One region of the Shinella sp. GW835-FHT14H05 genome, then DNA from elsewhere that is predicted to be linked to it. Evidence: riboswitches for the same ligand, from Rfam matches in the RefSeq annotation. Region 1 holds a riboswitch; each other region holds the start of a gene.
What was found. Region 1 has a riboswitch for cobalamin ahead of AC1Q6Z_RS21575 (aromatic ring-hydroxylating oxygenase subunit alpha). Riboswitches for the same ligand answer to the same signal wherever they lie in the genome.
Positions count from the first base shown of each region.

Region 2: another riboswitch for cobalamin. It lies ahead of bluB (5,6-dimethylbenzimidazole synthase); the one in region 1 lies ahead of AC1Q6Z_RS21575 (aromatic ring-hydroxylating oxygenase subunit alpha).
Region 3: another riboswitch for cobalamin. It lies ahead of AC1Q6Z_RS14200 (ABC transporter substrate-binding protein); the one in region 1 lies ahead of AC1Q6Z_RS21575 (aromatic ring-hydroxylating oxygenase subunit alpha).
Region 4: another riboswitch for cobalamin. It lies ahead of nrdH (glutaredoxin-like protein NrdH); the one in region 1 lies ahead of AC1Q6Z_RS21575 (aromatic ring-hydroxylating oxygenase subunit alpha).

Region 1 covers NZ_JBXAFY010000007.1:215,328-222,973, forward strand. Annotated here, with positions in the region: gene AC1Q6Z_RS21550 (acyl-CoA dehydrogenase family protein) at 1-354, opposite strand, end outside; gene AC1Q6Z_RS21555 (BA14K family protein) at 518-1,084, opposite strand; gene AC1Q6Z_RS21560 (glycoside hydrolase family 25 protein) at 1,318-2,412, shown strand; gene AC1Q6Z_RS21565 (metallophosphoesterase family protein) at 2,429-3,082, shown strand; gene AC1Q6Z_RS21570 (FAD-binding oxidoreductase) at 3,091-4,188, opposite strand; gene AC1Q6Z_RS21575 (aromatic ring-hydroxylating oxygenase subunit alpha) at 4,190-5,434, opposite strand; cobalamin riboswitch at 5,543-5,772, opposite strand; gene AC1Q6Z_RS21580 (DUF6656 family protein) at 6,073-6,678, shown strand; gene AC1Q6Z_RS21585 (GGDEF domain-containing protein) at 6,734-7,646, opposite strand, start outside.
Region 2 covers NZ_JBXAFY010000001.1:1,356,241-1,363,886, reverse strand. Annotated here, with positions in the region: gene AC1Q6Z_RS06695 (phytanoyl-CoA dioxygenase family protein) at 1-393, opposite strand, end outside; gene AC1Q6Z_RS06690 (DUF2865 domain-containing protein) at 689-1,792, shown strand; gene bluB (5,6-dimethylbenzimidazole synthase) at 1,785-2,477, opposite strand; cobalamin riboswitch at 2,523-2,744, opposite strand; gene AC1Q6Z_RS06680 (diguanylate cyclase domain-containing protein) at 2,806-4,317, opposite strand; gene AC1Q6Z_RS06675 (TolB family protein) at 4,448-5,275, opposite strand; gene AC1Q6Z_RS06670 (hypothetical protein) at 5,291-5,617, opposite strand; gene AC1Q6Z_RS06665 (NAD+ synthase) at 5,620-7,299, opposite strand; gene AC1Q6Z_RS06660 (LTA synthase family protein) at 7,602-7,646, shown strand, end outside.
Region 3 covers NZ_JBXAFY010000003.1:640,947-648,592, forward strand. Annotated here, with positions in the region: gene phnH (phosphonate C-P lyase system protein PhnH) at 1-298, opposite strand, end outside; gene phnG (phosphonate C-P lyase system protein PhnG) at 298-783, opposite strand; gene phnF (phosphonate metabolism transcriptional regulator PhnF) at 884-1,636, shown strand; gene AC1Q6Z_RS14185 (class I SAM-dependent methyltransferase) at 1,614-2,390, opposite strand; gene AC1Q6Z_RS14190 (ABC transporter ATP-binding protein) at 2,390-3,196, opposite strand; gene AC1Q6Z_RS14195 (FecCD family ABC transporter permease) at 3,193-4,200, opposite strand; gene AC1Q6Z_RS14200 (ABC transporter substrate-binding protein) at 4,218-5,258, opposite strand; cobalamin riboswitch at 5,413-5,645, opposite strand; gene AC1Q6Z_RS14205 (MurR/RpiR family transcriptional regulator) at 5,672-6,526, opposite strand; gene AC1Q6Z_RS14210 (polyamine ABC transporter substrate-binding protein) at 6,582-7,646, opposite strand, start outside.
Region 4 covers NZ_JBXAFY010000001.1:58,756-66,401, reverse strand. Annotated here, with positions in the region: gene nrdE (class 1b ribonucleoside-diphosphate reductase subunit alpha) at 1-1,870, opposite strand, end outside; gene nrdI (class Ib ribonucleoside-diphosphate reductase assembly flavoprotein NrdI) at 1,867-2,262, opposite strand; gene nrdH (glutaredoxin-like protein NrdH) at 2,273-2,494, opposite strand; cobalamin riboswitch at 2,776-2,992, opposite strand; gene AC1Q6Z_RS00295 (aromatic ring-hydroxylating oxygenase subunit alpha) at 3,091-4,332, opposite strand; gene AC1Q6Z_RS00290 (hypothetical protein) at 4,580-5,053, shown strand; gene putA (trifunctional transcriptional regulator/proline dehydrogenase/L-glutamate gamma-semialdehyde dehydrogenase) at 5,101-7,646, opposite strand, start outside.

The DNA of each region.
Region 1 (7,646 bases):
GGAACCGCTGTTCCACATTTCGAGCGCCGCGACATGCAGCATGTGGGGAAGCCCCTGCCCGCCGAAATCAGGAGAAGCGGTCAGCGAGTTCCAGCCGCCTTCCGCCCAGGCCTTGTAGAGCGCCGGCCAGCCGTCGGGCATTTTCACCGCGCCGTCGGCAAAGCGGGCGCCCTGCTTGTCGCCGATCTCGGCGAGCGGCGCCACTTCGTCGGTGGCGAAGCGGCCGGCTTCGGAGAGGATCGCATCGACGAGGTCGTCCGTGAGATCGCCGAGATGGCCGCCCTCCAGCGCGGGTGCCAGCCCCGCCACATGTTTCAGCGTGAACGCAATCTCCTCGACCGGCGCCTTGTACATGACTATCCTCCTCCACGACGTGCTGGCGGGCAGATTATTGATTTTTACGTAAACGTCAACTTTTCCGACGCAAATCCCCAAACGGAAACAGGCCGGCCGGTGGTTAGACCGGTCAGCCTGCTTCCTGTGCCGGGGGGACCGTCCGGCACTTTAAAATCAACCCTTAGCTATAGGGCGAGATGCACTGGCGACGCGGGCCGCCATAGGGCTGGAACGTGTTGTCGTAGGCGCGATACGAACGGTAGCGGTTTGCGCACCAGTTCACATGCGAGCCGCCGCCACCGACATAGCCGCGGTCGTTGGCGATCGCACCGCCGATGACGGTGCCAACGCCGAATGCGGCCAGCGGGAACCAGAAGCCATTGTGGTAGCGGTAACCGCTGCGCTGGTAGCGGTAGCCACGGTGGCCACGATACCAACCGTTGCGGTAGCCGCGGTCACCGCGCCAGCCGACATTACGGTCACGGCCGCGCCAGCGACGGCTTTCACGATAGCCACGATTGTTGCTCCAGTTGCGGCCGCGGTCAAAGCGTTCAGCGCGCCAGGTGCTCCCCCCGCGCCGCCAGATACGGCGGTTGTGATCGCGCACGAGCTGCACCGAGGTGCCACCTTCGGTGGCTGTCGTCTGGATCTTCGCGACGGGAAGCGGCATGGCGCTTGCCGGCACGACCGGCGTGGCGGCGAAAAGCGCCGACATCGCCACCGCAAGGACTTTATTGATAAACTTCATGACAATTCTCCCTAGGCGTGCCCTTCAGCATTTGCTCGAATGGCAATTTGAACGCGAAACGCACGAGAGTCCCTTTCGTTCCATATGCGGTCTTCCCGCGCGCGTTTCAATGGCTCGGCTCGTCACAAATTCGGGAGCCTTGTTCTGGAACCTTCGGCGGATTAGCGCTCCGTTAACCATGTCTCGTTCACCATGCTCGCTTGATCCGGCGCGGGATTCGAACAGGAGCGTCCATGAACCCGAAGCATCTTTCCGGCCTGGCGGCCCTCATCCTGCTGGCGGCCCTGCCCTTTTCGGCCCGCGCGGTCGATGTGGAACCGTGGAGAAAGCCGGAAAACGCCATCGTCATCGATGCCTACGAGCTGAACGAGATCGACTGGTCGGAGATGCTGTCCGACAAGCGCATCGCCGGCTTCATCTCGAAGGCCTCCGACGGCCTGCCGGAAAGCTACAGCTGCAAGGGCGAGCACAGCGGCGATACGGTGGCGCACTGCAAGACCATGTGGCGCAAATATGCGGTGAGCCGCGAACTCTACGAGACCCGCCGGCTGCTCGCGCGCTCGAAGGGCCTGCTGTGGGGCGCCTATCATCTCGCCCGGCCGGGCAACCCGGTCGACCAGGCCAACCATTTCCTCGGCTATGCCAATCCGCAGGACGACGAGATGATGGTGCTGGATGTCGAGGGCATCGATCCGGACACCTACATGTCGCTCGAAGATGCGCAGGTCTTTGCCGGCCATATCAAGACGCGCACGGGCCGCTATCCGGTGCTCTACACCAACCATTCGACCGCGCGCTATATCGCCGCGCACCGCGACGAATACCGCATCCTGTCGCGCCTTCCGCTCTGGTATGCCCGCTACAAGCCGGGCATCGAGGGCGCCTTCCCGATGGGCAACTGGGACAATTATGCGCTCTGGCAGTTCTCCGCCGGCGTCAACTGCTCGAAGCGCCGCTGCCCCTACCGCGTGAAAGGCGCGCTCAACGACATCGACGTCAACGTCGCGCCGATGAGCAAGGCCGCACTCGGCAAAGCCTGGGCCTTCGGCGGCCTGGTGCCGGAAAAACCCTTCGAGCCCGTGGACGAGATGCTCACCGCCTCCATTCCCACCGGCGGCGCGTTCAAAGCGACCGTCGAGGCCGCAGCCTCCATCGGCGCCGAGGCACAGACGACCGGCGCCGTCACGCTCGCCTCCGGCACGACGACGTCGTTCCCGGTGACGGTAACAGCCGAAGTCCGCGCCGGCCTCGCCGCCAAGGGGGCTGCGACTGCGGCGGTCGGCCAGCGCGTGGTCGACGTGACGCCGTTAAACTACCAGGATTTTTGAAAGCCGGTGCCTACGCATGGCCTATACATTCGCCATCGGCGATATCCACGGATGTATCGATCCCCTGAACAGACTGCTCGCCCGGATCGAGACCTATGCTTCGAACGGCAATATTGTCTTTCTAGGTGACTATATTGACCGTGGCCCGAACAGCAGCGCTGTCCTCGACCGGCTGATCGCGGGCCCACCCACCGGCTTCGACTGGATTTGCCTGATGGGCAACCACGAGGACATGATGTGCGGCGCTTATGACGGACGAAGCGACCGCGACTTGTGGCTCAACAATGGTGGCGTCGAGACAGAAATGTCGTTCGGGGGCAAGGTACCAGCGGAATACCTCGACTGGGCCACAAGGCTTCCACTTATCCATGTTGATACGCACCGGATCTTCGTCCATGCCGGCGTATTGCCTTTATTCCCGCTGGACAAACAAAGCCCGCGCGATCTGTTGTGGCATCGCTTTCCGCCGGATGAAGCCGGCGACTATTGGAACCGGCATGTGGTGCACGGCCACACGCCTTCCAAATCCAATCCCGTCACGATTGGCAATCGCACAAATGTGGATGCCGCATGCGTTTTCGGCGGGAAGCTTGTATGCGCTGTATTCGATGATGCCATCGCCGGCGCGCCGATCGACTTCATCGAGGTTGCGGCCACCGGCGACGCATAAACTCCTCCTCACGCCTCGATAGACACATCCCCGATCGGCCGCGAGCAGCAGGCGAGGATGTAGCCTTCCTCGATTTCGTCGTCGAGGATGCCGCCGTTGTGGCGCATGTCGACCTCGCCGGAGACCTTCATGACACGGCAGGTGCCGCACAGGCCGCCCTCGCAAGCGGCACCGATGCGCACGCCGGCTGCGCGGGCGGTTTGCAGGATCGTCTGGCCGGGCGGGCATTTGGCGTCCTTGCCGGCCATGGTGAAGGTGACGTTCGAGATCGCCTCCGCATCCACCTCGCCCGCACCGCCGCGGATGGCGAGTTCTTCAGGCGCGGGTGCGGCCGCCGGCTGGAAGCTCTCCTCGTGGTAGCGTTCCATGTTGAAGCCGCAGACCTTCAGCATATCGCGCACGCCGCGCATGAACGGCTCCGGGCCGCAGCAGAAGACGGTGCGATCACGGAAATCGGGCGCCAGCAGCGAGAGCCGGGCGGCATCGATGCGGCCGCGCAGGCCGTGCCAGCCGTCGCGCGGATTGTGGCCCTCGACGACGAAGCCGAGCGCGAGGTTCGGCATGTGGGCGGCGAGACATTCGAGCTCCGCCTTGAACAGCAGGTCCTCCGGCTTGCGTGCGCAGGTGACGAAGGCGACATCCGATTGCGGCGCGCAATCCGACATCCAGCGCGTCATCGACATCATCGGCGTCACGCCGGAGCCGGCCGAGATGAACAGGTACTTTTCCGCCGGATAGCGCACGAAGGAAAAGTCGCCGAGCGGGCCGAAGGCCTTGAGCTTCACGCCGGGGCGCAGGTTGTCGAACATCCAGCGCGTGCCGATCGAATTCTTCTGCACCTTCACCGTCACGGAGACGGCGAAGGGGCGCGAGGGCGTCGAGGACAGCGTATAAGTGCGCATCACCGGATCGTCCGGCGACACCGGCAGTTCCAGCGTGACGAACTGGCCCGGCAGGTAGCGGAACCAGTTGTCGCGATCCGAGCGGAAGGTGAAGGTCATCACATCCGTCGTCTCCGCCGTGACGGCGATGCATTCCAGGAGGTGCTGGCGATCGTTCCACGGATGGAGTTCGTCGAAATGGTGGAAATGGCTCGCGACCGTCATGTCAGGCCACCCGCGAGAGCGGCTTTTTGGCGCCGTCGAGCCGTTCGATCATGAAGTTGGCATACCATTCGACGAACTGCATGACGCCGCCTTCGTCCTCCGGCGAATAGGGGCCGGGCTGGTAGGCGGGCGAGCGGATGCCGAAGGCGTTTTCCTCGACGATCCGGCGGTCCTGGTCATTGGTCTCGGTCCAGACATGGGTGAGCTCGTCGAGACGATAGTCGATGCCTTCCACCGCATCCTTGTTGACGAGCCACTTGGTGGTGACCTGCGTCAGCTCAGGGCCAAGCGGGATGACACGGAAGGTGATGGCGTGGTCGGCCAGCACATGGTTCCACGTCGTCGGATAGTGGAAGAGCAGCAGCGTGCCGATATGGCTTTCCAGCACGTCGCTCGACAGCGGGCGCTGGACGGCGCGCGCGCCGGACATGGTGTAGCTCTCGGCGTCCTGGATGAGCGGCATGCGCGCGGCGCGGAACTGGCCCGTCGGCGACATGCGGAACTCGCTCGGCAGGCCGGCCGCCTCGCACTTCGCCCAATGCTCGGCGATGACCGGATCGTCCTTGGCGCCCTGCACGCCGGTGGCGCTGGGGGCTTCCGGATAGGTGCGGCAGAGTTCCGGATGATTGGCGGCGCAGTGGTAGCACTCGCGGTTGTTTTCCCAGACGAGCTTCCAGTTGCCCTTTTCGATGATCGTGCTTTCGAAGGCGACCTTGGTTTCGCCGAGGCGATGGCGCGCGAGATAGGGCTCGACCAGATTGCGGAAGGCGGTGAAATCCGGCGCCTGATCGGCCAGGCAGATGAAGATGTAGCCGCCGACCGTCTCGCAGTGGATCGGCTTCAGGCTATGCTGCGTCTTGTCGAAATCCTCCGCCATGTGGCGGGCGAAGAGCAGCGAGCCATCAAGTTCATAGGTCCACTGGTGATAGGGACAGACGAGCTTTGCCGACGTTCCCTTCTGCTGGTTGCAGACGCGCGAGCCGCGGTGGCGACAGGAATTGTGCAGCGCGCGCACCGTGCCCTTGCGGTCGCGCGTGATGACGACGGGATAATCGCCGACCTGGACGGTGAAATAATTGCCGGCCTTGGGGATTTCGCAATCATGGCCGATGAACAGCCAGTCGCGATACCAGATCGTCTCCATGTCGAGCTTGTAATGGTCGGGGTCGATGTAGAAGGCCTGCTCGAGGCTGTAGCCATCGCGCCGGTTCTTGAGCTTGCGGAGCACGTCGCTGCGAATGTCCATGCCGGATCCTCGGATAATCTAAATGGGGGCTGAGGCGCACGGAAGAAGACGGCATCCGGGCAGCGAACCGCACGGAATGCACGCTTCCCAGCCGCCCGCCGCAGCCAGTCACGATCGTTTCTCCAGGCTGGTTTCCGGGCTGAGGAGCGTTCTGCGGGGCATGACCTTGTCGGGTCATTCCTCTTCGAACCGTCGCGGCGCCTTCCCAGACCTCCCGTCCAGTGACGTATGCCGCGTCTTGCTCCAACACCGTTGCGGGGGCAGCGCCGGATTTTAACCGGCTTCCCAATTCTCCAAACTCTTTTCAGGAGCGTGGCACCTTGAGTGAGCTTATCTAACCGCAAGAATCGTCGCGCGACATGTCGAAAAACGACATGCCATCATGATTTGGCGACAGGATTTTCGCGTGGTTAAAAAGCGGGACGCCGAGATTTCTGCATATATGTCAGGGTGATATGCCTAGCTTTGCGGCAAAATGCCCATCCCCTCGGCAGTTTGCAGCCCACGATCATGCTCTTGTCATATTGCGACCCATAGCACTTGCCTGCGAGGAATGGGGAGCGGACCGGAAAGAATTGTTTAACGTCGTTTGCATAAACTTCTCCCCGATCAAGGCGCTAGGATGGGGTGCTCGCCACGTGCAGCAGACGAAGTTCCGATATTACGACGCCGTCGCCTACAAGCGCGCGAACCCGCCCAAATCCGCCGTGCACACGGAATTCCTGCGCACCGGCCGCATCGATCGCAACCTCGACTGGCTGCCGAGCGAGAAGCGTTACCTCACCTACCAGGAGGTCGCAGAACGCACGGGGCGCAAGCTCGAACGGGCGGGCACGGTCACGCATGACCGCATCAACGGTTTCCACCGCTCGATCCAATTTCCCAAACTGATCTTCCACCGCACGCTCGCCCGCACGCCGCATCTCGGCTATTGCCACATCACCGTCGCCAATTCGCGCTTTGCCGAATTCGAGAGCGTGCAATGGGCCTTCTACATGGCGAACTTCTTTGCCGACATCGGTGACGAGGAGCAGTTCTTCGCCGGCATTTCGCAGAAGCCGGGCCGCATGTATTTCGCCGTCGCCATCGTGCCCGGCGACGAGGAAGGCCGCTTGCGGATCGACCGCAAGGTGCGCGGCAACGGCGTGATTTTTCGCACGGACGATCCCGCCCTCGCCATGAAGAACGTGCTGCTGCTCGGCGCCCGCGACGAGGCGCTCCGCAAGATCATCCGCGCCATTTGAAGCTAGAACGCATGTCGTTATCGCAAAACCGCTGCACACTTTTGCGCGACATGCTTTAGGCTCTATACAGCAGCCATTCCTTGCCCGCCGGCACTTCGTCGCCGCGGCCATAGACGATCACGAGATCCCCGCCCGCTCCCTTTGCCTCCGCAAGCGCCCGTTCGCAGGCCGACGAGAGGTCGAGCGCGCTGTCGGCGCGGTCCGACATGCAGACACCGGCCGAAAGCGTCAGGTGGCCGAGGTTGCGGCCGGTGCGCGGATCGCGCAGCGCCATCGTCTGGAAGGCGGCGCGCAGCAGGTCGATCAGCCGCGTCACTTCGCTTTCGTCGGCGGTGTGGAACAGGAAGCCGAAGCGCAGGCCATCGATGCGCACGGCAAGCTCGCCGGCCGGGAAGACCTGACGGATCAGCCCGCCGTAGAAGCTCACGAGGTGCTCCGACAGGGCTTCGATCTGCGCGGGTGAGAAGCGGCGGTCGGCATCGACCTCCGCGACCGCGACGCCGCAGAGCATCGGCAGGTCCGGATTGGAATAGATGCGGGCGAGCGCCTTGTTGAAGGCGCGGCGGTTGCCGAGCTTGGTCGGCGGATCGACGAATTTCATCGCCTCGAACTCCGCCATCTCCTTCTGGATGCTGTCCATGACGGCCGATTGCGCGGCGACCTTTTCCGCCATTTCCGCCGTGTGGGTGACACGCAGCTCGGTCGCCCGTTGCAGGGCTTCGAGCGACGAGCCGAGCGCGCCCTCGCCCGCCGCGCTGCGGATGACCTGCGAGGCCTCGCCGATCAGGCGGCCGTAGTCGGACAGCGACGAGCGCTCCTGGCTGAGCAGCTCCATGAAATTGCCCATCTCGCTGCTGATCGCGCCGGCGGAGCGTTGCAGCACGCTCGCCTCGTGCTGGTGCGGCAGGTATTTGCGCCCGAGCTCGTCCAAAGCAGCTTGCGTCTTGTATTTGCCGAGAGCGATGAAA
Region 2 (7,646 bases), on a different contig from region 1:
ATTGGTGACGCGCGGATCGTTGCGCGCGGCCTTGAAGCCCGGCAGGCTTTCCAAATCGCTGTCGTCGATGATGGCGCGGCGGGTGACGGTCTCGCCCTGCAGCATGTCGTAGCGCTCAAAATCACGCTCCGCGATCTCGCGCGTCACCGCGGCAAAAACCTCGGGCGACAGAAAGTCTTCGATCTTCACGAAGCCGTTTTCGGCATATTGCCGGCGATATTCCGGGGCGACGAGCTTTTCCAGCTTGGTGCGGCGCCAGGCGGCCATGCGCATGGCGAGCGAGACGCGCTTCTCGTGCAATCCCTTGCGGTTCAGCCACTTGCTGCCGATGACGGGATTGTCGGCGAAGGATTTTGCGCCGGATGCGAGCTGGAGCGCGTAGAAAGGGCTCAACAAAACTGACGAAATCCGCATGTTCACCTGCCTGTGAAGGGCCGGTCTTCCGCCGAACGGCGGCTGCGCGGCGACGGGCGCATAACCGGCTGTTGTATGTGCGCAGAGTGCTACACCAAGCCCCGGACGAGATCAATTGCGGGCAGCCGGCAAAAAGATGAATACGCAACTCATATTTTCCGCCGCGCATTAATCACAAATGCGGGAGCACGTTGCGCTTCCCTTCATGCAGCCTATGATAGGATATGCTTATGCGGCCGGATCGCGGCCCCGACAGTTTCACAGGATCGAAGATTTGAAAGGTTTGACCCGCCTTCTGTTTGCCGTTGCGACCGGCTTGCCGCTCCTGCTTTCGGGCGGCTCGGCGGCAGCGGCGGTGTGCGAGCAGATCCAGGCGGAGCTTGCGAACCTGCCCAAGGTGGTCGTCGATACGGCGAGCGCGCGCAAATATGCCGGTGCCATCGCCCGCCAGAACATCCAGCTGCGCAAGGCCAAGAGCGACCAGCGCCGGCTCGGCTGCTCGGGCGGCAGCATCATCGTCGTCGGCGGCGCCAATGCGGCGGCCTGCGACACGCTCTCGACGGTCATCGGCAAGATGGAGCGCAATCTCGACATCCTCGACAAGAAACGCCGCGAATTCGCCGGCGGCACCTCGTCGCAGGGCAAGCGCACCCGCCTGACCGCGCTGCTCGCAAGCAACGGCTGCAATGACGAGGCGAAGATGGTGCCGATCGCGGCGACCGAAACGCTGCGCACGCTCGATGAAAAACGCACGCTCCCTCTCGGCACCACGCCGGAGGGCAGCGAGCGTCTGCAATTGCGCTCGCTCGGCGGTGGTTCCGGCCATGGCAACCTGCGCACCGTCTGCGTGCGCACCTGCGACGGCGGCTTCTTCCCGATCTCGTCGGGCGCAACCCCGCTCGATTTCCGCCGCGACCAGCAGGTCTGCGCGATGATGTGCCCCGAGACGCAGACCGAACTGTTCTACCAGTCGATGACGAGCGGCCAGGAGACGGACCAGATGACCTCTACGGTCACCGGCCGGCCCTATTACGAAATGCCGAACGCCTTCTCCTACCGCACGCGCGACCTCTCCAAGCCCGGCGCCTGCGGCTGCAATCTCTCGGCCTATTACCAGGAGATGATCAAGCGCGAGAAGGCGCTGAAGGGCAGCGAGACTGCGAGCACCGGCAGGGATAGCGACGAGCAAGGCGGCTCGATCACCACCATCCACACGCTGCCGAAGAAGGACGAGACGCCGGCCAAGCTGCCGGTGAAGGTCGAGGAACGCGACTACGACCCGGCGAAGAGCAAGGTGCGCACGGTCGGCCCGGTCTTCCTGCCGGCCAACGAATCCGCCATCGATCTCGGCCGCCCGGCCGATGCCGGCGTCAACTAACGCCCGCGTCCGGCCAGCGCTCCTCGAACACCAGGTCCTCCAGCGGCAGACGCTGCCGCCAGCCCTTTACCGCAAGCTCCGGCTCGGCATAGAGGCGGTCGACCAGGCCGACGCAGAGCCAGGCGACGATCTCGACATGGTCCGGAATGCCGAGGATGTTTCGGATGTCGGCGTCATGGAAGATGCTGACCCAGCCCACGCCCACCCCTTCCGCCCGCGCCGCAAGCCAGAGGTTCTGCACGGCGCAGACCGTGGAATAGACATCCATGCGTGGATTGTGCGTGCGCCCCAGAACCACGGTGCCGCCGCGCGTCGGATCGCAGGTGACGCAGATCGACAGTGGCGCCTTGAGGATGCCTTCGAGTTTCAGCGCGCGATATTGCGTCTGGCGGTCGCCGTCGAACATCGCAGCCGCCTCGGCATTGGCCTTCAGGAAGGCGGCATGCACCGCGCGCCGGGTCGCCTCGCTGCGCACCAGCAGAAAATTCCACGGCTGCATGAAGCCGACCGAGGGCGCGCTGTGGGCGGCGTGCAGCAGGCGGCCTACAAGATCGTCCGGCAAGGGATCGGACAGGAACTGGTCGCGCACGTCGCGGCGCGTTTCGATGGCATGGTAGACGGCGGCCTTGTCCTCGCTGGAAAAGGCGCCCGCCCCGACCAGAGGATCGCACGGTTCGGCTCGCATCGTCATCTCCCCAACAATGCGCAAAACCTTCCGCCGTCCGCGCGGTTCGGTCTATCTTGCCAGGCCGGTCTTCTGACTTCGGGTCACACGGCCCGCACCTGCCTTCCCGGTTGAACAACCAGTGGCAAAAGCCTGAATCGATTCAAGCTTTTACGGCGCGAACCATCCCCGTCACAGCGCTGGGCACGTTCCGGACTTGAGGCTCTCACCCGCACCGGATTCCCGATTCTCCTGCAAAACGCAGGCACCTGACGGGAACGATATGCGCATGGCTTGGCGGCGCGATCAAGCCTGCCCGCGCCGCGCACCGGCCTGTCAGCGCCCTATATCAGGCCGCGCGCGCCTCGCCGGCCTCGATGATTATCTCCTGGCCGACATGATCCGCATGGACGGCGCGGTTTCGGCCGGCGTTCTTGGCGGCGTAGAGCGCGGCATCCGCCATCACCATCACGTCATGCACGGAGCCGCCGTGCTGCGGGAACTGCGCGATGCCGGCGCTGCCGCCGATGACGAGCAACTGGCCGTCATAAGCAATCGGCACCTGCGTATCGCGCACGAGGCTACCGGCAAGCTCCAGCAGCGCCTCATGGCTCCGCTCGCCGGTGAGGAGCACGGAGAATTCATCGCCGCCGAGACGGGCGACGCAGCCCTGCTTGCCGATGCGATCGGAAAAACGCCGGGCGACGGCCTGCAGCACCGCGTCACCAGCCGCGTGGCCATGCCGGTCGTTAACCGCTTTGAACTTGTCGAGGTCGAGCGCGAGGATTGCGAAGGGCTTGGTCTCGCCCTTGCGGATGGCGCGGCGCACCTCCTCGTCGAAGCCGCTGCGGTTCTTCAGCCCCGTCAGCGTGTCATGCCGCGCGAGGAAGGCGTTTTTCGCCTCGCTGCGCTGGAGCGCCTTGATGAGGGCGGAAAAGCGCAGCGTGACGAAGAGCATGACGCCGGCGAAGACCAGCACGAACATCGCGATCTGCGGCAGCGCCGAGCGCCAGACGAAGGAGCCCGGCATATTCGGCCGCCAGGAGGCGACCATGGGATTGTAGGCATCGGCGCCGACCGGCGTCATTACCAGCCCCGGCTCCTGCGTCACGATGGGGGTAAAGCCGAGATCGTGCACGCCGAGTCGTCGCTCGGTGTTCGCCAGCATCTTTTTCGAGACCGGCTTGACGGTGATGAGCAGTGTCGGCTCCAGCCGGTGGGCCGGGATATAGAGCGACTTCGGAACGACGGCCTGCACGACGACGATGCTCATGACGCGGTCGATGAGGCGCATGCCGGTGACATGGATTTCCGGCAGCGCCGGCGTCAGAAGGTCGGGATCCTCCTTGGCGCGCGCCACCTGCCAGCCGCCGCGATCCGGCGAGAGCGCCTCGCGATATTTGCGCTCGGCCTTGTGGGTGAGATCGCTCACCCAATGCAGCTTTTCGCGCGCCTTGCTCTCGGAAACCTTTTCCCCGCGATAAACGCCGAGCACCTTTTCGCCGTCCGGCGAAGCGAAGATCATCCAGGAGAAACCGAAGTCGGACCACATCCAGTCACGCAGCTGGTCCCGCACGAAGGCGTCGCCCGGCATGCCGTCTGCAAGCTCGTTGAAGCTCTTGTCCCAAAAGGAAAGCTGGCTCTGGTACTGTACGACCTGGTCGATCTGGTGGCCGAACTCGTTGCGCACCAGCGTGCGCTCGGTCTCGGCGACAAAACTGTCGGCCCGCTCGATCGCGTAGTCGAGCACGAGGTAATTGGCGGCGCCGAACAGCAGCACGATCATCACGGCCGCCGTCCGGATCACCAAACCAACACCGCGTCGCCGTGTCGCGCGGCTTTCTTCCGCTTTGCTCGTCATCTCTGCCCCTGCCTGTCCCCCGCCCGGTTTTCCGGACATTGTTGAACAAAGGCTACAGGCAAGACGGCAAAAATCGCTTAAGCGGGCTGGTGAGCAAAAACTTAACTTGCGCTCACCGGATATCGGGAGATCAGGCGGCCGGCGCGTAGCGCACGAAGGCGAATTTTTCGCCGTCCGGCGCCCAGTTCGGCACGTTCATCGTGCCCTGCCCGCCGAAAAGCTCGAAAAGGACGCGCGCATTGCCGCCATCCATGTCCATCAGGCGCAGGCGCACGCTAAGATCGCGCGGATGGTCGAAGACATCGCCATCATAGGAAAGCACCAGCAAGTGCCGGCCATCGGGCGAAGGATGCGGGAACCAGTCGCCATAGGGGCTGTCGGTGATGCGCGTCGGCTCGCTGCCATCCGGCCGCACCCGCCAGATCTGCATCCGGCCGGTGCGGCTGGAGTTGAAATAGATCCAGTCACCATCCGCCGAATAATCCGGCCCGTCATTGCGCCCCTCGCCAAATGTCAGCCGACGCTCCTCGCCGCCGGCGACCGGGATCGTGTAGATATCGAAGAGATCGCCGCGAATGCCGCAATAGGCGAATGTCGCCCCATCCGGCGACCAGCCATGCCAGTAAGACGGCAGGTTCGGCGTCACCAGCCGCGGCGTACCGCCTTCCGCTGGCAGCACATAGATCGCCGACTTGCCGAACTCCACCTTGTCGCTGATCGCCAGCAACGTACCGTCGGGCGAAAGCCCGTGGTCATTGTTGCAGAGCGTCGCAAAGCCGGTGTCGATCTGCACCGGTTCGCCGCCATCCAGCGAAAGGCGATAGAGCAACCCGTCGCCATTGATCACCAGTAAACGCCCATCCCGCGAAAAATTCGGCGCCTCGACAAGCCGCTCCGTCTGCCAGACGATTCGTGTCTCGCCGGTGACGATATCGTGGATCTCGACGGAACTGCGCATGGGCTTCCCTTGTCGTTATTGTCGCTCATCCAACGCCGGCAAAAGCTTGCGGCAGATCGATTGCATCAGCACGACATTGCTCTGGTCCCGCCAGGTCGAAACGAAACCCCAGACCAACAACAAAAGGATGCAGGTGAAGGCCACACCGACGATGACGAGGCTGCCGGTCGCAAGGCCGTAGATTCCGAACACCGCCGGTGTTGCGAAATAGGCGACCTGCGCCGAAACCTGCCGGCCGGCCGACATGTCGCTCAGCGACCACAACCGGATGAGCCTGATCTCTTCGGTCGTGAAATCCGGGCGGCTTTCGTCGCCGCCCGGCTCGCTGGAGCGCGCCTCCATGCTCAGCCCCGATCCCGAAACCGGTTGGTGATCGGGTAGCGGCGGTCGCGGCCGAAGTTCTTCTTGGTGATCTTCACGCCGGGCGCCGACTGGCGGCGCTTGTATTCGGCGATGTAGAGCAGGTGCTCGATGCGATGCACCGTCGCCACGTCGTGGCCGCGCGAAACGATCTCCTCAGTGCTCATCTCCTTTTCGACGAGGCATTCGAGGATGTCGTCGAGCACGGGATAGGGCGGCAGCGAATCCTGGTCGGTCTGGTTGGGGCGCAGTTCGGCGGACGGCGCCTTGTCGATGATGTTCTTCGGGATCACCTCGCCCGTCGGGCCGAGCGCACCCGGCGGCGTATGTTCGTTGCGCCAGCGCGACAGCGCGTAGACCTGCATCTTGTAAAGGTCCTTGATGGGATTGAAGCCACCGTTCATGTCACCGTAGAGCGTGGCGTAACCGACCGACATTTCCGACTTGTTGCCGGTGGTGACGACCATCGAGCCGAACTTGTTGGAGACGGCCATGAGGATCGTGCCGCGCGTGCGGCTCTGCAGGTTTTCTTCGGTGATGCCCTCTTCCGTGCCTTCGAAGAGTTCCGAAAGCGAAGAGAGGAAGCCGGAAACCGGCGCCTCGATCGGCACGATGTCATAGCGGCAGCCGAGCAGCTTGGCGCAATCGGCCGCGTCCTTCAGCGAATCCTTCGAGGTATAGCGGTAGGGCAGCATGATGCAGCGCACCCGCTCCTCGCCCAACGCATCCACGGCGATGGCCGCGCAGATCGCCGAGTCGATGCCGCCGGACAGGCCGAGCACGACGTTCTTGAAGCCGTTCTTGTTGACGTAATCGCGGAAGCCGAGCAGGCAGGCACGGTAATCCGCCTCCTCGTGCTCGGGAATGCGCGACATCGGCCCGCCGTCGCAGACCCAGCCGTCGCCGCGCTTCTTCCAGGTGGTAAGCGCGATCGTCTCCTCGAACTGGCTCATCTGGAAGGCGAGCGATTTGTCCGTGTTGAAGGCGAAGCTCGCGCCATCGAACACCAGTTCGTCCTGGCCGCCGAGCTGGTTGGCGTAGATCAGCGGCAGCCCGGTCTCGATCACCTGCTTCAGCACCACCTGGTGGCGCACGTCGACCTTGGCGCGATAATAGGGCGAACCGTTCGGCGACAGCAGGATTTCGGCGCCGCTTTCGGCCAGCGTCTCGCAGACGCCGAGCTCGCCCCAGATGTCCTCGCAGATCGGGATGCCGAGGCGCACGCCGCGGAAGTTGACCGGGCCGGGCATGGCGCCCTGGTCGAAGACGCGCTTCTCGTCGAACTCGCCGTAGTTCGGCAGGTCGACCTTGTCGCGCACCGCGATCACCTTGCCGCCATCGAGCACGGCGACGGCGTTGTAACGCCCCGTCTCGTCCTGCCGCGGGAAGCCGATGATGACGCCGGGGCCGCCGTCGGCGGTGTCGTTGGCAAGGTCGTCCACCGCGCGGCGGCAGGCCTTCAGGAAGGCGGGTTTCAGCACGAGGTCTTCCGGCGGATAGCCGGAAATGAAGAGCTCCGTCAGAAGCAGCAGGTCTGCGCCCTGGCGGGCGGCGTCCTCGCGCGCGGCGCGCGCCTTGGCGAGATTGCCGGCAACGTCGCCGACGGTCGGGTTCAATTGCGCAATAGCGATGCGCAGCGTCGCCTTTTCAGTCTCGGAAGTCATGTCTGCGGACCCGTTTCCTCATGGTGTCCGATCCTGCGGCCGCGCCTCGCTTCCGCACTCTCGAACGGTCGACAAGCTCTTTAGAGCATGACGGGCGCTTTGGGAATGAAGGCCGGCGAGGTTTGCCTGCGGTTTGCGCGCGCTTTCGGCGCGAACCCCGGTTTTTCAGCGGATCGCGCCGAACATTGCCGCAGTGCAACAGGGGGAACCAAAGCACTGGATGAACGTTGCAGAAACCGTTCATCTCCTGTTCAAGATGACATCCATATGACAATGGTACGAAAGTTTTATGAAGTTTGGAGATGGCCTTGGCCCTGTTCACTCCCACCGCCGTGGCTATCGAAGCC
Region 3 (7,646 bases), on a different contig from region 1:
CGAAACGGGCGTTCTGGCGCTCCTCCGTCAGCGTTGCGCCGGCATTGAAGGCGAGCCAGCCGGGCAGCGCCGAGGCGCCGAGCTTCGGCGTCAGCCAGACGGTGGTGTCATGGTCGCAGAGGGTGAGCGCGACGGCGCCGGCGGCGGCGTTGAGCGGTGCCGGTGGCATGACGGGCGCGGCAACCTGGCCGATCGTGCCCGGGCGGGCCATGCAGTCCATCAGCGTGCGGAAGACGGCCTGCGCCTCGAACACCGGCTGCGCAAAGCCGCCGGCAAAGGCGAGCGTATCGAGTGACATCAGTCCTCTCCCCGAACCATGGTGAAGAAATCGACGCGTGTGGCGGCCGTCTGACGCGCCTTTTCAGCGTCCTCGTCGGCAATGCGCGCCGCAATGGCATCAAGCAGCGTTTCGACATCCGCCTTGCGGGCTGGCTGCTGGAAGAGCGCATCGAATGTCGCGGCAAGCCGCGCCTTGACGGGGTCCGTACCGAGCGACTGGCCGTGGCCGACCGTGCCGTCTTCCAGCCGGATGCTGGCGCGGGTGACCGTCGCCTCGCCGAGATTGAACGGCGCGCCGCCACCGCCGATGCGGCCGCGCACCATGACGAGGCCGGTTTCCGGCCCGCGCACGGGCTGGACGGCCGGCTTGTCGTCAATCGCGTCCCAGGCCGCCTGCAATTCCGCGCGGCTCGCCTTCGCCAGCAGGCCCATCGCCCTCTGCCGCTCGCCGGCCGCGCCTTTCGCGGCGCTCTCGGCAGATTTCTGTGTTGATGTCATTGTCATCTCTCCAAATGTCTATTAATCTAGACAACCGAACATCTAAGTCTTGTCTTATTGGGCGGGAATGACAAGGGTGTGACAGAGGGTATTCGCGGGGGCGAAAATGGTGGAACGACAATCGGGCGTGGCGCTTTGGCGCCAGATCGCGGATCGCATGCGGCTTGCGATCAACAATGGCGATTTCGACGAGACCGGCATGATGCCGCCGGAAGTGGTGCTGGCCGGCCGCTTCGGCGTGAACCGGCATACGGTGCGCAGCGCCATGGCGGCGCTTACGGAAGAAGGCATCGTCCGGCCGATCCAGGGCATCGGCACCCGCATCGAGCGGCGCGACCGCCTGCGTTTCCCGATTTCGCGGCGCACGCGTTTTTCGCAGGGCCTTGGCAACCAGGCGCGCGATCTCGAAGGCAAGCTGCTGGATGCTGCGACGGAAGCCGCACCGGCCATCGTTACGGAAGCCTTGGGGCTGGCGGCCGGTTCACGCTGCGTGCGGCTGGAAATCGTCAGCAGCGCCGACAAGCGGCCGATCTCGCGCTCGACGAGCTACTTCCCGGCCGACCGTTTCGCCGGCATGGCGGAGGCTTACGAGAAGACCCGGTCGATCACCGCGTCCTTCCGCGAACTCGGCCTTCCCGACTATGTGCGCCGCTCCACCGAAATATCGGCCATCCATGCCGAGGGCGACGACATGCGGCAACTGAAGCTCTCGCCAGGTGCCATCATCCTCGTGGCGGTGGCCACCAATACCGACCTCGACGGCACGCCCATCCAGTTTTCCCGTACGCGTTTTGCCGCCGATCGCGTCAAGCTGACGGTGGAGCCGGAGCCCGAGGTTATTTCCGGCAGCAGAGGATGAAGCGGCGGTAAAGCAGCGTGCGCAGCTTGTTGCGCAGATCCGCGGTGCGGCGCTGCGCGGCAGCGATCGGCGCATGCGAGCCGATCGTCATGTTGCGAAAGCCTGCTGCTTCCAGCAGCGGCAGCACGCGGTTGACGCTGAGGCCGTCTCCGAAGGGAAGCCGCTCCATGATGCTGGCATGCCGCTCGCTCATCGCGCCGTCATAGTGGGGATCGACGCCGGCAAACCTGTCGATGACCGCGATGGCGCGGCTTGCCAGCCGGCCGAGCCGGGTGGGTGCCGCCCAGTCGCCATCGAAGAACAGCAGCGTGCCGCCGGGCTTCAGCATGCGGTGCCATTCGGCAAAGGCGTGTTGCGGCGTCGTCAGCGTCCAGACCAGGTGGCGGCAGACGATCGCGTCATAGCTTTCGTCCGGCTCCATCGGGTTTTCCGCATCGGCGAGCAGGAAGCGCAGCCCCTTCGCGCCGGCATGTTTTCGCCGCGCGACCTCCAGCATCGCCTCGGAAAAATCGAGCGCCGTCACTTCGTGGCCGAGCGACAGCAGCAGGCGCGTCACCTCCCCCGTGCCGCAGGCAAGCTCCAGCACGCGGCGCGGTTGCGGGCCGAGCCGCTCGCGGATCGCTGCCGCCCAGGCATCGAATTCCGGGCCTTCCGGAATGCGGTGGCCGAAGGCGAGGTCGAAGGTTTCGGACCGTCGCGACCAGTAGTCGCGAATGTCTTCCTTGAGGTGGCTGTTGGGGAGGGCTCCGTGCATCAGTTTCCCTCGCCTGCGACGAGTTTCAGGCGCGGCGGCCGCGGATCGGGACGGCGATAGCGGATGACGCAGCCACCGGCGCCGTCGCGCTCGACGTCAACGGTCACGCCGAAGACATCGTGCAGGCGCTCTGGCTCCAGCACCTTGGCGGGTGTGCCGAGGGCCACGATGCGGCCGCCTTGCATGACGGCGATGCGGTCGCAGAACATGGCGGCGTGGTTGAGGTCGTGCAGGGCTGCGACCACGGTCAGCTCCTGTTCGCGCACCAGCTGGAGCAGGCCGATCTGATGGCCGATGTCGAGATGGTTGGTCGGCTCGTCGAGCAGCAGGATCGGCGATTGCTGCGCGAGCGCGCGGGCAATGTGCAGCCGCTGCCGCTCGCCACCGGAGAGCGTGTGCCAGAGCCGATCGGCGAAATGCGCCATGTCGACCTCCTCCAGCGCCCGGTCGACGATCGCATCGTCCGCTTTCGACCAGGGCGTCAGCGCGCCGAGATGCGGCGTGCGGCCGAGCTCGACGGCCTGGCGGGCGGTGATGCGCTCGGTCGTCTCCGCCTGCTGCTCGACGAAGGCGATGCGCTGGGCGATCTCGCGCCGGCCATGCGCCTGCAAGGGCCTGCCGCCGAGCAGGACGTCGCCGCGCTGCGGCTTGCGGATGCCGGCGATCAGCGCCATCAGGCTGGTCTTGCCGGAGCCGTTCGGGCCGATGATGCCGAGGAACTCGCCGGGGCGCACGTCGAGCGAGACATCCGACAGGATGGTCGTGCCGCCGGCCGACCAGAAGAGACCATTTGCCGAGAGCGTCATAGCGCCGATCTCCGCTGGCTGAGGATGAGGGCGAAGGCCGGCGCGCCGAACAGCGCCGTGATGACGCCGATGGGCAGCACCTGGCCGGGGATGATGACGCGCGACAGCACGTCTGCCGCGATCATGAAGATCGCGCCGATGAGCGCGGAAGCCGGCAGCAGCAGGCCATGGCGAACACCGACGACCATGCGCGCGGCATGCGGAATGACGAGGCCGACGAAGCCGATCGAGCCGACGATCGACACCATGGTTGCCGTCATCAGCGCGGAGATGGCGATCAGCACGATATAGACGCGGCGCACCGGAATGCCGAGCGAGGCGGCCGATTCCGTGCCGAAGGTGAAGGCGTCGAGCGCGCGGGCATGCCACAGGCAGACGAGAAGGCCGAGGATCGCCACCGGCAGCGCCAGCCAGACATCCGGCCAGCGCACGCCGGAGAGATTGCCGAGCAGCCAGAACATGATGCCGCGCGCCTGTTCGGCGCTTTCGGCCTTGGTGACGATGAAGGAGGTGAGCGCATTGAAGAGCTGCGAGCCGGCGATGCCGGCAAGGATGATCGCGCCGGTGCCCCGCCCTGCCCGCACGGCAAGCGCACTGACAAGGCCGAAGGCGACGATTGCGCCGAGGAATGCGCCGGCCGGCAGCGTCAAGGCGCCCGCGCCGATGCCGAGAATGGCGACGGAGACCGCGCCGGTGGACGCCCCCGCCGAAATGCCGAGGATATAGGGATCGGCGAGCGCATTGCGCAGCAGCGATTGCAGGATGACGCCGCAGAGCGCCAGCGCCGAGCCGCAGCAGGCGGCGACCACCGCCCGGCTCAGCCGGTAGTTCCAGATGATGCCCTCATCGATCGGCTCGATTGCGTGCCCCGCCTGCCAGAGGCGGTTCGCCACCGTCTTCGCGACGATATCGAGCGGTATCGCCGTCTCGCCGACGGCGGCCCCGACGCCGAGCGCGACGACCAGCAGGACGAGCGCCGCGAAAGCGGCGCCCGTGCGGAACAAGAGGGGGCGTTCCGCTATCACTTCGCCAGACCAGCCTTTTCAATGGCATCGGCAAGCTGCTCGATGCCCTCGATCGTGCGGATCGTGGGGTTCATCGCCTGCGCGTCCATATCGAAGACATGGTTGTTCTTGACGGCCGGCATCAGGCTTGCCACCGGGTCGGTCTTCAGGAAGTCGAGCTTTGCCTCGAGGCTGTCGAGCGGATAGCGGCGGCGTTCCATCGAACCGGCCACGATGATCGTCGGACCCGACTTGGCGATCGTTTCCCAGCCCACCATCGGCCACTCGTCGTCGGTCTTGATGATGTTGTCGATGCCCAATGCCGACATGATGTAGCCGGGCGCACCGTTCTTGCCGGCGACATAGGGATCGGAATCAGCCGCGCTGGAGAACCAGAACACGGCCGACAGCTTGCCATCCGCAGCCGCGACCTTGGCGCGGGCCGCCGCCTCGCGTGCCTTCAGTTCGGCAACGACCTCTTCGCCCTTGTCCTGTACGTTGTAGATCTGTGCCAGTTCGCGCACTTCCTGATAGACGAGGTCCATCGTGAAGACCTGATGGCGCACGCCGTCGCTTGCGGCGCTGTTCTCCTTACCGACGCAATCGGACGGGGATGTGTAGACCGGAATGCCAAGCTCCTCGAACTGTTCGGGTTTGGCGACCACGCCTTCCGGGCCGATCTGCCATTGGAACTGGACCGTGACGATATCCGGCTTCTTGCCGAGCACGCTCTCGAAGCTCGGGTCATTGTCCGCGAGGCGATCGATCTTGGCATTGACCTCTTCATAGCCCTTCAGAACGGGGCCGACCCAGAGCGCGGTGCCGACCACGCGGTCTGCAAGACCGAGCATGTAGAGAATTTCGGTCGAGCTCTGGCCGACCGAAACGGTTTGCGTCGGCGCCTTCTGGAAGGTGACCGGACGGCCGCAATTCTGCAGCGTCAGCGGATACTGCGTCTCGGCCGCCGCGGCGGTGTAGGCTGAAAGCAGAAGCGCCGCAGAGCCGGCGACGAGCGAGAGCAGCGATGCGGACCGCGCGGCCGCAGAAAACAGGGTCATGTATTTCTCCCGGATGAATGAAAGCGTGCGGCCTCAGCCGACGCGCCAAAGGGGGCGGATCGATCGCGGTCGGGAGAAAACGAGGGAAGGTCTGCCAGGTACGGCAGGCAGGTTCGTCATGGCGTCTCCGTTCCGGGCATCCCCGCCCGTGACTTGGATTGTTGCTATGACGGCAGGTCTCCTGGCTCACGGATATCTGCTGCCTGTCTGCCTTCCCGCGGAAAACCGCAGTGGCATGACGCGAAAATCGCGTCCGAGGACAGGCGGCAATCCGCCTACAGTTGCGGGGGCAGCCACGGAATGGGTCCCTGTTGGGTCGTCCGTACCGTGTTCCCTATTAATCCCCTGGGAGTCATCCTTCAGGGAACCGTCATCCCATCCTTAGTCCCCGGCAGTCGGCAGCGTCAAGGCGCTCAGCTCTCGAAATCCCCGAAGACGTCCTGAAGGCGGGTCAGCGTGTCGACGCGCTCGCTCACAGCCTCGCCCATCACGACGATGATGTTGGAGAGCATAAGGTCCATGACGGCGGTCATGGTGGCCGCGCCATCCCACAGCGGCCCGTGCGAGCCTGGCACGATGAGGCAGATATCCGAGACCTCCGGCCCCCAGGGGCAGAACTCGTCTGTCAGGAGCACGACCTTGACGCCCGCGCGTCGCGCCTCCAGCGCCAGCGGCCGCGCCTTGGCGGCAAAGCGGCGCACGTCGTGCAGAAACAGCAGGCGCCCCTCGACGGAGCCGTCCAGCAGTTCGGAATAGGTGCCGTTCAGCCCGTCGACGAATTGCACGCGAGGCCGCGTATAGGAAAGCTGGCTCGCGAAATACTGCGCGATGCCGCGCACGTTCTGGTAGGCGGCGACATAGATCTCCGTTGCGCCGACCAGCGCATCGATCGTCTGCTGCCATTCCGGCGCATTGGTGATTTCGTAGATCTGGCCGAGATTGTCGATCTGCTGCTGGATGAGGCCCGCGAGAAGTTTTCCTTCCTTGCGGTCCTGCTCCAGCCGGTCGACCTGGCCCTTGACCTGCCAGGCGGGGTTGGAGCTGCCGCGGCGCAATTCGCCCTTAAGCTCGTCGAGGCCGTCAAAACCCATGCGGCGGAGATACCGCCCGACGGTCATCGGGGAAAGTTCCAGCCGCTGGGCGATGGAGCGCGCCGTCTCGAAGGGCAGATCGGCGATGTTGCGCTCGATATAGTTGGCGATCAGCTTGTCGGATTTGGACCGCCGGAGGTCGTCGGACTGAACGAGCTTCAGAATGCGTTTCGACACGTCGCCCTCCCCCAAAAAGACCGCCCGTCCGAAGACGGGCGGGATAGTCACGCCATTACTGCGCCGTCTTCACCCGCGTCCAGACACGGTCGAGCTGGCGGAGCGCCGGGCCAAGATCCTCGAAGATCTGGAGACGCGCCATGGTCTCGGCCGGCGGATTGATCTCCTTGCTATTCTTGATCTTTTCCGGGGTCAATTCCCGCGCCGGCACGTTGGCCGTGCCATTGGTCTGCTGCGAGACATTGAGCGCCGCGATCTCCGGCCGCGTGTAGAACTGGAGGAATTTGACGGCGTTCTCCTTGTTCGGCGCGCTCTTCAGCACGCAGACGTCCTCCTGGTACATGGTCCCGCCTTCTTCCGGGATCACGTAGCCGAGATCCTTATCGTCGGCGAAGACATCGACCATGGCGCCGACGAAGAAATGGCCGGCCGCAACATCGCCGGATTGCACCATCGGCCGCGTGTCATAGGTGAAGGCCGCGACATAGGGCTTCATGGCGATGATCGTTTCCGCCGCCTGCTGCAATTGGGCCGGATCGGTTGAGTTGATCTTGTGGCCGTTCAGCATGAGGCCGACGGCGAGCACCTCGCGCATGTCGTCGAGCAGGGTGAATTTCAGCCCCTTGGCCTTCACCGTCTCGATCAGGTCCTTCCAGCCGGTGATGTCCTTGCCGAGGATCGTGCGGTTATAGAAGATGCCGACCGAACCCCAGGCATAGGGCAGGCAATATTCTCCCTTCGGGTCGCTTTTCGCGCGCAGGAAGGCGGGGTCGATGTTCTTGAACCCCTCATAGGTGTTGATGTCGGTCTTTTCGAGCAGGTCCAGCTTGGCCATGATGTCGTGCATGTGTACGGACGGAAAGACGATGTCGTAGCCCGTTGCACCACCCTGGATTTTTGCCAGCATTTCCTCGTTGGAGGAATAGGTCGAGAGGTTGACCCTGATCTGGGTCTCCTCCTCGAATTTCTTCAAAACCTCCGGATTGATGTATTCGCCCCAGTTGTAGATGTTGAGCTCAGTGGCATTTGCCACGCCCGCCATGGCCACGAGGGCGGCAAGCGAGAAAGCGGTCTGGCGCGTCCATGCGCGAAGGCCGGATGCGCCGGCATTGGAAATTTT
Region 4 (7,646 bases), on a different contig from region 1:
GGTAATAGACGCGGCCGATCTTGCCCTCTTTCCGGATCTCGATCTTCGAGACGATCGGGTGGATCGAGGAGGTCGAGTGGTTGATATAGGAGATCGAGCCCGTCGGCGGCACGGCCTGGAGGTTCTGGTTGTAGAGCCCGCCGTCCATGACGGCCTTCTTCAGCTCCAGCCAGTCTTCCTGCGTTGGGATATGGATGCCGGCCTCTTCGAAAATGCCCCTCACCTTCTCCGTCGCCGGCAGCCATTCGGCCTCGGTGTATTTGTCGAAATACTCGCCGGAAGCGTATTTGGAGTTCTCGAAACCCTTGAAGCTGACACCCTTCTCGACGGCCAGCCGGTTCGAGGCGCGGATGGCGTGGTAAGTCACCGTGTAGAAATAGATATTGGTGAAGTCGACGCCCTCTTCAGAGCCATAAAAAATGCGCTCGCGGGCAAGGTAGCCGTGCAGGTTCATCTGGCCAAGGCCGATGGCGTGGCTGTCGTCGTTGCCCTTCTCCACGGAGGGAACCGAGGAGATGTGGCTCATCTCGGAGACCGCCGTCAGCGCGCGGATCGAGGTCTCGATCGTTTGGCCGAAATCGGGGCTATCCATCGCTGCCGCGATGTTGAGCGAACCGAGATTGCAGGAAATGTCCTTGCCCATCTTCGAATAGGACAGGTCGTCGTTGAACTCGCTCGCCTCGCTGACCTGCAGGATTTCCGAGCAGAGGTTGCTCATCGAGATGCGCCCGGCGATCGGGTTCGCGCGGTTCACCGTGTCCTCGAACATGATGTAGGGGTAGCCGCTCTCGAACTGGATTTCGGCGATGACCTGGAAGAAGTCGCGCGCCTTGATCTTCTTCTTCTTGATGCGGGCGTCCTCGACCATCTCGCGGTACTTTTCCGTCACCGAGATCTCGCTGAAGGCGACGCCATAGACGCGCTCTACGTCATGCGGCGAGAACAGGTACATGTCCTCGTTGTTCTTCGCGAGTTCGAAGGTGATGTCCGGAATGACGACGCCGAGCGACAGGGTCTTGATGCGGATCTTCTCGTCGGCATTTTCGCGCTTGGTATCGAGGAAGCGCATGATGTCCGGATGGTGGGCGTTGAGATAGACCGCGCCTGCGCCCTGCCGCGCGCCGAGCTGGTTGGCATAGGAGAAGCTGTCTTCCAGGAGCTTCATCACCGGGATGACGCCGGAGGACTGGTTTTCGATCTGCTTGATCGGCGCGCCCATCTCGCGAAGGTTGGTGAGCGACAAGGCCACCCCGCCGCCACGCTTGGAAAGCTGGAGCGCCGAATTGATCGAGCGGCCGATGCTCTCCATGTTGTCCTCGATGCGCAGCAGGAAGCACGAGACGAGTTCGCCACGCTGTTTCTTGCCGGCATTGAGGAAGGTCGGCGTCGCGGGCTGGAAGCGACCGGAAATGACCTCGTCGACGAGGTCGCGGGCAAGCGCCTCGTTGCCGCGCGCCAGTGCCAGCGCCACCATGCAGACGCGGTCCTCGTAACGCTCCAGGTAACGCTTCCCGTCAAAGGTCTTCAGCGTATAGGACGTGTAATATTTGAAGGCGCCGAGGAAGGTGGGGAAGCGGAATTTCTTGTCATAGGCGTGGTCGAACAGATCGCGCACGAAGTTGAACGAATACTGGTCCAGCACCTCCTGCTCATAGTAGCCCTCGGTCACCAGATAATCGAGTTTTTCCCGCAGGTTATGGAAAAACACCGTGTTCTGGTTGACGTGCTGGAGGAAATATTGTTTTGCGGCCAGCCGGTCCTTGTCGAGCTGGATTTTGCCACCCTCGTCATAGAGGTTCAGCATCGCATTGAGGGCGTGGTAATCCAGCGCCGTGATTTCCGGGACCTTTGCCGGCTTGCCGAGCGTCATCGTGTCCAAAATCGTTCCAATCCGTCTTTGACATTGGCGACGTCCTCCGCGGTGCCCAGAAGCTCGAAGCGGTAGAGATAGGGCACCCCGCATTTGGCGGAGATGACGTCGCCGGCGATCCCGAAGGTCGCGCCGAAATTGCTGTTGCCCGCGGCAATCACGCCGCGAAGGTTCGACCGGTTGTCCGCATCGTTGAGGAAGCGGATCACTTGCTTGGGCACGGCGCCTTTCCCCTCCTCGCCGCAATAGGTCGGCACGACGAGCACGAAGGGTGCTGCGGCTTTCAGCGCCTCATCGGCGCGAAGGGGGATGCGGGCGGCGGAAAGGCCGAGCTTGGCGACGAAGCGATGGGTGTTTTCCGACCGCGTGGAAAAATAGACGAGATCGCCCATCGCCCGAGGCTCAGGCGAGCGCGCTGATCATGTCGGGGCGGAAGCCGGCCCAATGCTGCTCGCCGGCAACCACCACCGGAACCTGCCGGTAACCGAGACCCTGGACGAGTGCAAAAGCGTCGCTGTCCTCGGAAATGTCAACGACGCTGTAGTCGATGCCCTGGCGGTCGAGCGCGCGGGTGGTCGCGGTGCACTGGACGCAGGCGGGTTTGCTGTAAACGGTGATGGACATGGTTTTCCTCGTGACTTTGCAATTGAGCATGGGGCAAATTGGGCGTTGAGCAATTGGGCATGGGAGATCGTCCGGTCATCCGCCGATGGCCGTGCGATGGATTGGAAATGGATCAGGCAGCCGCAGGCGCGCGGCCGGGATTACCGCCTACTCGCGCGGATATGCTGGAAACTGTATCGACATGGACTTCACCCCGAAGCAATTCATGCGGGGGCCATTCGGGAAACGACAGGGCGGCATCATTCCGCAACCCATCGTTCGCCTGCCGGGCACCCCGCCCGTGGACGTTCATGCGCGAGGCAGGTCTCCTGGCTTGCGGGTCGGCGCATCCGTTCACCTTCCCAAGGCATTTGCGCCCCAGTGGCTTATCGAACGAACGCTCGCCGCTTACAGTTGCGGGGGCAGCTCCGGATTTACAGGGCCATCATGGCCCCACCGGATTCCCGTCTTAGCTTCCGATCCTCTCGAATCGGAAGAACCTCGAACACAAGATATAGTAGACGAGGTAAAAAATGCGTCAACAATTATGATGTCTGGCCGCAATATCGCTTGGGGATAAGGAAGGCGCATGCCGGAAAATTCGGCATGCCCAAGGCTCACGCCTTGCCGGTCGGCCGGCTGATCTCGTCCAGATACCAGTCGATATAGCGCAACTCGTTCTGCTCCATCGGCGCGATGGGACCGGGCACGAAATAGTGCGACTGCACGCCGCGCGCCGTGTGCTCGATGATCGTCTTGTCTTCCGCCGTCGTCACCTTCCAGAGCCAGGTGAGCTTTTCGAGGTCGTAATCCGCGCCCTCTTCCGCCTTGCCGTCGACGAGCCAGATCAGCTCCATCTCGCAGCTCTGCGCGGTCTTGGGGATGAAGCGGTAGATCATGCCGTGGTCGGGATAACAGACGAGGAAGGTCGTGCCGCCGAGATGGATGGAGGTGACGCCGCCGTCGAAATCGGAGAAACGACCCATCAGCGGCGCGACCGCCGTGCCGTCCTCGCTGCCACTCTGCACGCCGTCATACAGCGCATAGCGGAAGGCATGGATCGCCTCGCGGCCCTCGCGCGACGTCTGCCAATGGTTGCCGGAGCCGACCTCGATGCCGAGCGCACAGGTGCGCTCCTCCATCGCGGCATTCAGCGCCTCGATCATGTGCAGCGGCTGCTCAAGCGCATGGGTCTGCGAATATTCCGGATGCGCCGGGCCGCAATGGTAACACTCGACATAGTTTTCCACCGCGAGCTTCCAGTTGGCATCGACCGGATAGGTTTCGCGGTGCGCGATCTTCGCGCTCGCCCAGCCATATTGCCCGCAGGTCGCATGCAGCAGGCGCTCCACCTCGGAAAAATCGAGCGGCTCATCGGCAAAGGAAATGAAGATCAGTCCCTCGACAACGCGCACATGCAGCGTCTTCAGCCCATGGTCCTCGCGCTTGAAATCCTTCGGCATCAGGCGGGCGGCCCGCAGGCTCCCGTCATTGCCGTAGGTCCAGGCGTGGTAGGGACAGACGAAGACGCGGGCATTGCCCTTCTGCTTGGTGCAGACTTCCGCGCCGCGATGGCGACAGACGTTCAGGATTGCGTTGATCGACCCGTTCGCCGCGCGGGTGACGATCACCTGCTCGGTATCGATGCGGAAAACCTCGAAATCGTTGACGTTCGGGATGACGCTCTCATGCGCGATACAGTGCCAGTGGCGGCGGAACACCCGCTCCATGTCGCGCTGGTAGATGTCCGGATCCTGATAGAACGCGCGGGCGAGGCCGTGCCCCGGCCGATGGTCTGCCACAAGACGGTCGATACGGTCGGCGATATTGTCGATTACGGCTTCGGCGATATGTGCCATACCAGCGGACCCCTCAATGGCTTTTTCTCGCGGCAGTATCCAGAGGATAAAACCTCCCGGCAAGATGACCGGAAGGCCACGATTAATCGACATAGTCGATTAGCGCCTCCGCGGGCGCCACGCGCCCGCCGCGTCCCGATGGCCCACATTTCGCGAATTTCGACAGGGTCTCGGCCGTCTCTATGATAGGTCTGCGCGTTCCGGGCAAAGCCCAGGGGCACATTCCACCGGGCCGGCAGAGGTGCACATGTTTCGGATTCTGTACCAGGGCGACATCTTCGCCGACTATTTCCAGATTTACCTGCGCGACGAGGCGCATGCGGACCTGCCCGACGACTACACGGAAGAAACGATCGCGTGCCACCTCATGGCCGGGCCGCATGCCGTCATCCTTCACACCGTGCGCAACATGATGGTGCCGGTCTGCGTCGAATGGCACCAGCAGCGCCCCGACCTCGATCTCGACAGCCACCAGCATGTCGTCGAGGCGGGCATCACCTGCCCGTCGGGCCAACTGGTGCTTGCCGGCATGACCGAAAACGAAATGGAATCTCCGCGTCTTGCCGTGAAGGCGGGGCCGCTCGGCATTCGGGCGAGCCTCGCCGGCCTCGACACGCTCAGCACCGACGGGCTAGAAGGCGACGACCGTTACCTCTTGCAGCTTTGGCCCGGGGTGGAGGCAAAAGGCGTGCGGGTGCTGAAGGCCTGGCAGACGGCCTAGGATCGCTACCGCCCTCTCGCGGCGGTAGCGGCTTTGCAAAAGAGGCTTTAGCCGATGCTCATCAGGCTAGCATTTCCGCCGGCGGCTGCGGTGTTGATCGAGGTCGAGACCTCTTCGAGCAGCCAGTTCAGGCAATAGGCTTCGCTGCCCGCCTGGATTTCCTGCGTGGAGGCGGCCTGCGTCAGGACGAGCGGACCCGGCAACGTCGCGATGCGGCGCGCGGCCTCAACGACCCTGTCGCCATCCCCTTCGATCAGCGCACCCGCATAGGGGCCATCGGCCGCCCAGTCGGTCGACCAGGTGATGAGGGCGGCGAGGCTCGCCGGCAGATCGGACAGGCTGGCCTTGAGGCCGGAGGCCGCATCGATGACCGCCTTGTTGCCCGTGGCGAGCACGGCACCGAGCTGGGCCAGAAGCCCCTCCTCCGTCGCCGGCACGAGAAGGATGCGGCCGCGCGGATGGAGCGAATAGAGGTTGCGCTCGCCGACGGGGCCGGGCAGTTCGAGGTCGAGCCCGAGTGCCGAATTGCTGCCGAGATCGCGCACGCGGTCCGCCAGTTCGGCCTTGCCCTTGCCGCGCAGCCATTGCGCGAAATCGGTCACAGCCGGCTGAAGATGCACGGATGAATGCTGCGGCGGCACCGGCGGCGTCTGCACGAGACGGCCGATATAGAGCGGCCCGCCGGCCTTCGGTCCGGTGCCCGAAAGCCCCCGACCGCCGAACGGCTGCACGCCGACGATGGCGCCGATAATGTTGCGGTTGACGTAGATATTGCCCGCCTTCACCCGGCTGGTGACATGGGCGATCGTCTCGTCGAGACGGGTATGCAGGCCGAAGGTCAGGCCGTAGCCGGTCGCGTTGATGTCGTCGATCAGGCGATCGACGTCTTCGCGCTTGAAGCGGATGACGTGCAGGACCGGACCGAACACCTCGCGCTCCAGGTCGGCAAGCGATTGCAGCTCGATGATGGTGGGCGAAACGAAGGTGCCGCGCGCCGCCTCCACCGGCAGCGCCACCTGCTCGACCTTGCGGCCGCGGGCGCGCATCTTTTCGATATGCCCCTCGATGTTCTGCTTGGCTTCCGCCGTGATGACCGGACCGGTATCGACATTCAGCCGGTCGGTGCGGCCGATTTTCAGTTCCGCCAGCGCGCCCTTCAGCATGGTCAGCGTCCGGTCGGCGACGTCTTCCTGGAGGCAGAGCACGCGCAGCGCCGAGCAGCGCTGGCCGGCGCTGTCGAAGGCGGATGCGATGACATCCGCCACCACCTGTTCGGCGAGCGCAGACGAATCGACGATCATCGCATTCTGCCCGCCGGTTTCGGCGATCAGCGGAATGGGCTTGCCCGAGGACGACAGGCGCCCCGCAAGCTCCTTCTGGATAAGGCGGGCTACTTCCGTCGAGCCGGTGAACATGACGCCCGCCGTCTCCGGCGCACCAACGAGGGCGGCGCCCACGCGGCCATCACCCGGCAGCAATTGCAGCGCGCCGACTGGAATGCCGGCCTCATGCAGGATACGCACGGCTTCGGCAGCGATCAGCGGTGTTTCTTCCGCAGGCTTCGCCAGAACCGGATTGCCGGCGACGAGCGCCGCGGCAATCTGGCCGGAGAAGATCGCCAGCGGGAAATTCCACGGGCTGATGCAGACGATGGGGCCGAGCGGCTGGTGGGCGGCACCGAGCGTGCGGCGCGCCTGTTCCGCATAATAACGCAGGAAGTCGATCGCCTCGCGCACTTCGGCAATGGCATTGGCCGCCGATTTGCCGGCCTCGCGGATGGCAAGGCCGATCAGGGTCGAGATTTTCGCCTGCATCAGGTCGGCGGCGCGGTCGAGGCGGTCGCCACGCTCGCGCGGCGGCACGGCGGCCCATTCGGACGCGGCTGCCAGCGCCAGTTTCGCGGCCTTCGCCACGCCCTCGCTGGAGGTTTCCGTCACATAGCCGACGACATCGGACTGGTCGGCCGGGTTCAGCACCGCCCGCTTTTCGCCATCGCTGGAACCATCCGCGATCTGCGGAACGGCCTGCCATTCGACAGCCGCGGTCCTGGCGAGGTCCTGCGCAAGCGCTGCAAGCACCGTCTCGTTTGACAGGTCGAGACCGGCGGAGTTCAACCGGCCCTTGCCGTAAAGTTCTGCCGGAAGGGCGATCCGGTCATGTTTTCCGCCCGGCACCGGCATGGCGCGCACGACGGCGGCGGGATCGGCGATCAGCTCATCGACCGAGATGGCCGGATCGGCAATGCGGTTGACGAAAGAGGAGTTCGCGCCGTTTTCGAGCAGGCGGCGGACGAGATAGGCGAGCAGCGTCTCATGCGTGCCGACCGGCGCGTAAATGCGGCATGGCCGGTTGAGCTTTTCCGCGCCGACGACTTCGTCATAAAGCGGCTCACCCATGCCGTGCAGGCACTGGAACTCATACTGCCCGACGCGGAAATCCGGCCCGGCGAGCTGATAGATCGTGGCGAGCGACTGGGCATTGTGCGTGGCGAACTGCGGGAAGACCGCGTCCGTCGCCGCCAGCAGCTTTTTCGCGCAGGCGATGTACGAGACATCCGTGTGGATCTTGCGCGTATAGACCGGGAACTCCTCCA